3 regions of the Afipia sp. DC4300-2b1 genome follow, and region 2 is predicted to be linked to each of the others. Evidence: predicted binding sites of a transcription regulator. Region 2 holds the regulator's gene; each other region holds the start of a gene.
What was found. Region 2 encodes PhoB, which activates phosphate uptake and scavenging genes when phosphate is short. Its sites were predicted from a motif close to TGTCATNNANCTGTCAT; they were not measured.
Positions count from the first base shown of each region.

Region 1 (2,201 bases), on a different contig from region 2:
CAACGGGGCACCTGTCTGAAACCGCAGCCATGTATCAATCGCGGGTTCGGCTGAAAAGCGGTCGTCAATCCAGATTGGCGTGTCGTGGTCGAACAGGGCCAGCGAAACGGCGGCAGTGGCGGTCATCATAGGCGACGGTGCATGAACTCCCTCTGCGACGGTTTGGACCGAGCCGGGGCGCGCCAGCGCGTTCATCACGCTGCGGAACACGGATTGCGATGACTGTACTGGATCGACAAAGCCACCACTGGAGCCAAGGCTGGCATTGAGTGTCATCAGCCCTCACCCCTGACCAGCGTGTAGAAATCGACGCGGGTCGCCGCAGTCTCCGCCGCTTGCCGCAATCGCGCGTCTTCAAGCTCGCGACGCAACGGAGCAATGACCTTTTGTTCGACATCAGCCTTGAAACCGCTGTTCTGGATCAGCGCATCGCACAAGGCGATCAGCCTCGCCTTCTCACCATCCCGCCCCAGCACATAGCCGAAGCCAAGTTCACCGGAGGCTAGCCGCACCGCTGCGCGTGAAACGCTGGCCTCGCCGAGATTGAAAGGCGCGCCGTCACCGCCGATCCGGCCCCGAACCATGACAAGCCCGTTCTCGGGCTGCCGGGCTGTTTCGTGAGACGGAACATCGAGCGCTTCGAGGCAGGCCGAAATCCGCTCCGTCGGGGTATGCGCAAGCACGGACATCGCGTTACGGCGACAGGCTTCCGGTGTGGCGTGCGGTTGGGTCATGTCCAGCTTGCCGATTCCAAGTTGTCTATGTTAGTAGACAACTTCGTAACGCGGTGCCATGACAAACTGGTGACGTCGCCATGATTTTCACAGCGTCTGGAATTGGCCGCCCAAACATGTCGTTGCATCCATGAGTTTGTCAGGAGAGCCAGCGACCGGTGTCGCACTCTGGCGCCGTGTCGCGGATTCCATCGAGCAGGCCATCGCCGACGGAACCTATGCCCGCGATACACGCCTTCCCGGTGAACTGGAAATTGCGGAAATCCACCGTGTCAACCGTCACACGGTGCGGCGCGCGCTGGCGGCGCTGGCCGAGCGCGGGCTCGTCCGCGCGGAGCGTGGCAGCGGCACCTATGTCGAGGCTCCGCGTATCGCCTACCCGCTGCGCTCGCGAACACGTTTTTCCGAGATCGTTGGCGCTGGCGGTCTTGAGGCCAGCGGTCAATTGCTGAGTGCGTCAGTCGAACCCGCGACACGCGAGCTTGCCAAACGGCTGGGGCTCAAGACGGATGCGCCGCTGCTGCGGATCGATGCGTTGCGCATGGCGAACCGTGTTCCAATCTGTCTTGGCACCACCTGGCTCGACGCAAGCCGCTTTACCGATGGCGGGCGGGTCTATGAGAAGACCCGGTCAATGACCAAGCTGCTCGCGCATTTTGGCGTGCGTGATTATCGCCGCGAATGGACCAATGTCTCCGCTTCTATCGCGGATGCCGCCGATGCGACGCGGCTTGATCTCGCCCTTGGCCGCCCTGTTCTGGTCGCCGACAGCCTGGATGCGGAGCCGACTGGGACGCCCCTGCTCACCACTCGCGCTCGCTTCGCGGCGGAGCGCGTCCAGTTCGTCATCGAGAACAAGTAGGCTTGAAAGTCAGTGCGGCGCTTCACCGGCGCGACCGATGATCGCAAAGCGCAGGCGGCTTGAGATCAAATCGATCACAGCGACCGCAGCCAGAATCATCAGGATCAGGGTCGAGACTTTCTGCCATTCCAGCACACGGATTTGTTCGGCCAGTTGCAATCCGATGCCCCCGGCGCCGACAATACCGATGATGGTGGCCGAGCGCGTGTTGGATTCAATGAAGTAGAGAATTTGCCCGGCCAGCACGGGAAGCACCTGCGGCATCAAACCGAAGCGAATTTCCTGTAGTTTGCTGCCGCCCGCCGCGCGGATACCCTCGACCTGCTTGCGGTCGGCTCCTTCGATAGCTTCGGAGAAAAGCTTGCCGAACGCACCGAAATCCGAGGTCGCAATCGCCAGCACGCCGGCAAACGGTCCAAGTCCCACGACATTGATCCACACCAGCGCCCAGATCAGCGTATCGACGCCCCGGATCGAATCCAGAAAGCGGCGCACCGGAAAGCGCAGGAAAACTGACGGAATGATGTTCCGTGCCGCCAGCAGGCTGACCGGCAGCGCCAGCACTGCCGCCAGCAACGTGCCGAGAAACGCGATCGACAGCGTTT
Region 1 covers NZ_JAFCSX010000006.1:95,063-97,263, reverse strand. The annotation lists gene phnH (phosphonate C-P lyase system protein PhnH) at 1-276, opposite strand, end outside; gene phnG (phosphonate C-P lyase system protein PhnG) at 276-734, opposite strand; gene phnF (phosphonate metabolism transcriptional regulator PhnF) at 865-1,596, shown strand; gene phnE (phosphonate ABC transporter, permease protein PhnE) at 1,606-2,201, opposite strand, start outside.
Region 1: the regulator PhoB is predicted to act here: its motif matches at 793-809, upstream of phnF (phosphonate metabolism transcriptional regulator PhnF).

Region 2 (2,201 bases):
AGTTGCGGAACGATGAGACCGAGCGTCCGGCTGCGTGACGTCCGCAAACCCTGCGCGAGCGTATTTGGTGAATAATCCAGATTACGAGCGCTTTCGAGAATCCGCTCTCGCGTCTCCGGACGAATGCGCTGGCTCTCCTCGCCGCGCAGCACCCGCGAAGCGGTGGATACGTCGACCCCCGCCATACGTGCAACATCGGCTAGTCTCGGCCTCATCGATTCCTGCATCCCAAACGGCGTTCGCGCGGCGAGCGTAGACTTGGAGGCTCTATAAAACAAGCAAGCGCAAGGCCCGGACTCGACGCATTCCGGCCGTCAACGTACAAGGCTTGAGCGGTCGAAAACCGGATTGGCCGGGTTAACGGATGCAGCCATGAACGTCACCATCTATCACAACCCGGATTGCGGAACGTCCCGCAACACGCTGGCAATGATCCGGCAAAGCGGCATCGAGCCCACAATTATCGAGTATCTGAAGCAGCCGCCCACCCGCTCAGAACTGATCGAGCTCATTGCGGCGATGGGAGTTTCTGTGCGCTCGCTTTTGCGCGAGAAGGGCACAACCTATGCCGAGCTTGGGCTCGGCGATCCGAAATGGACAGATGATGATCTGATCGATCAGATGCTCGCACACCCAATCCTGATCAATCGGCCGATCGTCGTGACACCTAAGGGCGTCAAGCTGTGCCGGCCCTCGGAGGCTGTGCTCGACGTTCTGCCAAATCCGCACATAGGCAGGTTCGTCAAGGAAGACGGCGACGTCGTCAACCCTGTATGAGGCACGTCGCTGCCGATGACCAACACCCTGCTTATGCAAGGAGAAGGTCAGGCAACTTGCGACTCAGTTTTGTGAATCAGCCTTGGCGAAGCGATCGTCAAGCGCGTAGCCCGCGCCACGAACCGTGCGGATCGGATCCGACTCGCGCCCAAGATTCAGCAGCTTCCTGAGACGGCCGATGTGCACGTCCACCGTGCGCTCGTCGATATAGATGTCACGGCCCCACACGCCATCGAGCAGCTGCTCGCGGCTGAACACACGCCCCGGGTGTTCCAGGAAGAACTCCAGAAGCCGGTATTCGGTCGGGCCCAAGTCGATCGGGCGGCCAGAACGGGCAACGCGCCGCCGGTCACGATCTAGCTCGATGTCGCCAAAGGCGAGAACGGTCGCGAGGCGTTCGGGACTTGCGCGTCGCAGCAGGCCCTTCACACGCGCCAGCAGTTCCGGCACCGAGAACGGTTTGACGATATAGTCGTCCGCTCCGGTCGCAAGGCCCCTCACCCTTTCGCTTTCCTCGCCGCGCGCGGTCAGCATGATGATCGGAATCTGCTTGGTCTCGGGTCGTGCACGCAACCGCCGGCAAAGCTCGATCCCGGACAGGCCTGGAAGCATCCAGTCGAGCACGATGAGATCGGGAACATGCTCCTTGAGCCGGGTGTCCGCATCGTCGCCGCGGGCAACCGTCTCGACGTCGTAGCCCTCGGCATCCAGGTTGTAGCGAAGCAGCGTGGTCAACGCCTCTTCGTCCTCGACCACAAGAATTCGGGCGCTCATTTCAAGTCCTTTAGTTCGTCTTACAAATTAACTGCCTGACGCGGCCGTTGCAAAGTTCGTCATATCGCCCTTCGGGCGCTGATCGAGCATCTGCTGGCCTTCGATCATGTAGAAAACCGTCTCGGCGATGTTGGTCGCATGGTCGCCGATCCGTTCAATATTCTTGGCGCAGAACATCAAGTGAATACAGAAACCAATATTGCGCGGGTCTTCCATCATATAGGTCAGAAGCTCGCGGAACAGGGACGTGCAGATTGCATCGACCTCTTCGTCGCCCTTCCAGACGGTCATCGCGGCAGGCAGATCGTGCGCCGCATATGCATCGAGCACCGACTTGACCTGCGACTGAACGAGGTCGGTCATGTGTTCCAGGCCACGGATCAGCTTCAGCGGATGGAAATCGCTGTCGAGCGCTGCGACGCGCTTGCCGATGTTCTTCGACAGGTCGCCGATGCGCTCCAGATCGGTGGCAACGCGCATTGAACTGACGATCTCGCGCAGGTCGACCGCCATCGGCTGGCGGCGAGCGATCGTCAGCACCGCGCGTTCCTCGATCAAGTGCTGCAGTTTATCGATCTCGAGGTCGGCCGCGACAACGCGCTTGCCCAGCGCGACGTCGCGCCGGATCAACGCATCGACGGAATCGACGA
Region 2 covers NZ_JAFCSX010000004.1:104,943-107,143, reverse strand. The annotation lists gene ACP7AL_RS17090 (LacI family DNA-binding transcriptional regulator) at 1-215, opposite strand, end outside; gene arsC (arsenate reductase (glutaredoxin)) at 373-777, shown strand; gene phoB (phosphate regulon transcriptional regulator PhoB) at 841-1,551, opposite strand; gene phoU (phosphate signaling complex protein PhoU) at 1,579-2,201, opposite strand, start outside.

Region 3 (2,201 bases), on a different contig from region 2:
GTACCAGGTCGGCCCGCCGCTGGATTCGGTGACAAAGGAACGCCTCTGCCCGTCGGAGGATTTGAAATAGTTCCGATAATCCTCAGGCACCTTGATGCCGGGGGCAGCCGTGATGTCGAAGCTGGATTCGTCGAGCACCATAATGATGTTCGGACGCTTGCCGCGCGGCGCGCATGTGGTGAGCGGCGTGGCCTGCGCGGACCCGACAAGGCTCTTCGAGTCGGCCTCGATCCAGCCCGTCGTCGACGTCAGATGCGAAACAGAGACAACGCCGGATCGCGCCAGATTGGAGATGTGATTGACGCCCTGGAATGGTTCCCACGGCTGTTCTGGATTAGCGACCGACAGCCCGACGATGCCGAGCATGCAGACGCCTGCACCTGCAGCGGCGGTCGCGCGGCGGACCCGGAACGGGTCCGCGCGCCAGACCAGCCACATCACAGGCACGGCGATGGCCACCAGCACGATGGACTGCGTCTTGAGCTGCGGGAAGATCGAATGCAGGAACGAAACCGTGTCGCGGTCGATGATCAGGAAATCCAGGAACGTCAGCGTGAGCTGCATGATTCCGTACTTGAACTGCGACAGCACGATCAGCGCTGCGACCAGCGCCAGCGACAACGCCGCGGATACGCCGGGACGGCGAAACGCGATTAGCCAGAGGAAGTTCAGCAGCCCCCATGTCAGCAGCGCCAGCGTCATCGCGAACGGTCCGTATTCAACCGAGGCGAGAACGTAGATAGCCGTGAGATGCATCGCGGCGATCAGCGCGACGCGTAGCCGCCATAACCATCCGGTATCGCCGAGCCACTTCAGCCAAAGCTGAACCTTGCTGCTGGCGGGAGTCGATGTGGTGATAACGGACACGGCCCGCCCGCTACGACGGAAAGCGACGGCGGGCAGCCATCGGGTTCATCGCTGGAGAACCTGGTGTCGGCAGCGGCAACATTGCCTCGACGCGAACTAACCCCGGCACTGTCTGAGGCCTTGGCTGGCGAAGGCCAGGAAGCCAACCGCGCGGCCGGAAACCGCAGCGTGTCACAAAAGCGTAATGTAACCGTCATGTAGCCGCAAGGGACTGGCCCTGCGACATATTTCGTTCGGTTAAGGCCGGCTTTCAGCAGGCGTTCAGTTACCCCAAAAGCAAAGGCCGGCTGCCTCGCGGCAACCGGCCTTTCTCAAGAAGGAAGGGGCAGAAATCAGTTCTTGGTCTTGTCGACCAGAGCCTTTTCCTTGATCCACGGCATCATGGCGCGGAGCTTCTCGCCGACGGCCTCGATCTGGTGGGCGTTGTTGCGGCCGCGGGTCGCCTTGAACGAGGCCTGGTTGACCTTGTTCTCGAGCATCCAGTCGCGGGTGAACTTGCCCGACTGGATGTCGGTGAGCACGCGCTTCATCTCGGCCTTGGTTTCCGGGGTGATGATGCGCGGGCCGGTGACATACTCGCCGTACTCAGCGGTGTTGGAGATCGAGTAGTTCATGTTGGCGATGCCGCCTTCGTAGATCAGGTCCACGATCAGCTTCAGCTCGTGCAGGCACTCGAAGTAGGCCATCTCCGGCGCGTAGCCCGCTTCCACCAGCGTCTCGAAGCCGGCGCGGATCAATTCGACGGTACCGCCGCACAGAACGGCCTGCTCGCCGAACAGGTCGGTTTCGCACTCTTCCTTGAAGGTGGTTTCGATGACGCCCGCGCGGCCGCCGCCGATGGCGGAAGCATAGGACAGGCCGAGGTCATGCGCGTTGCCCGACGAATCCTTGTGGATCGCGATCAGGGTCGGCACGCCGCCGCCACGCTGATACTCGGAGCGGACGGTATGGCCCGGACCCTTCGGTGCGACCATCAGCACGTCGAGGTCGGCACGCGGCTCGATCAGGTTGAAGTGCACGTTGAGGCCGTGTGCGAACAGCAGCGCAGCGCCCTGCTTCATGTTGTCGTGCAGGTGCTCACGATAGATGTCGCCCTGCAGTTCGTCAGGCGTGAGCATCATCACGACGTCGGCCCACTTCGCGGCGTCGGCAACTTCCATCACCTTGAAGCCGGCATTCTCGGCTTTCTTGACGGTGGCGGAGCCCTTGCGGAGCGCAATGGCGACATCCTTGACGCCGGAGTCCTTCAGGTTCAGCGCGTGGGCGTGGCCCTGGCTGCCGTAACCGACGATGACCACCTTCTTGCCCTTGATCAGGTTCAGGTCGGCATCGCG
Region 3 covers NZ_JAFCSX010000002.1:223,769-225,969, reverse strand. The annotation lists gene ACP7AL_RS07740 (LTA synthase family protein) at 1-867, opposite strand, end outside; gene ilvC (ketol-acid reductoisomerase) at 1,200-2,201, opposite strand, start outside.
Region 3: the regulator PhoB is predicted to act here: its motif matches at 1,048-1,064, upstream of ACP7AL_RS07740 (LTA synthase family protein).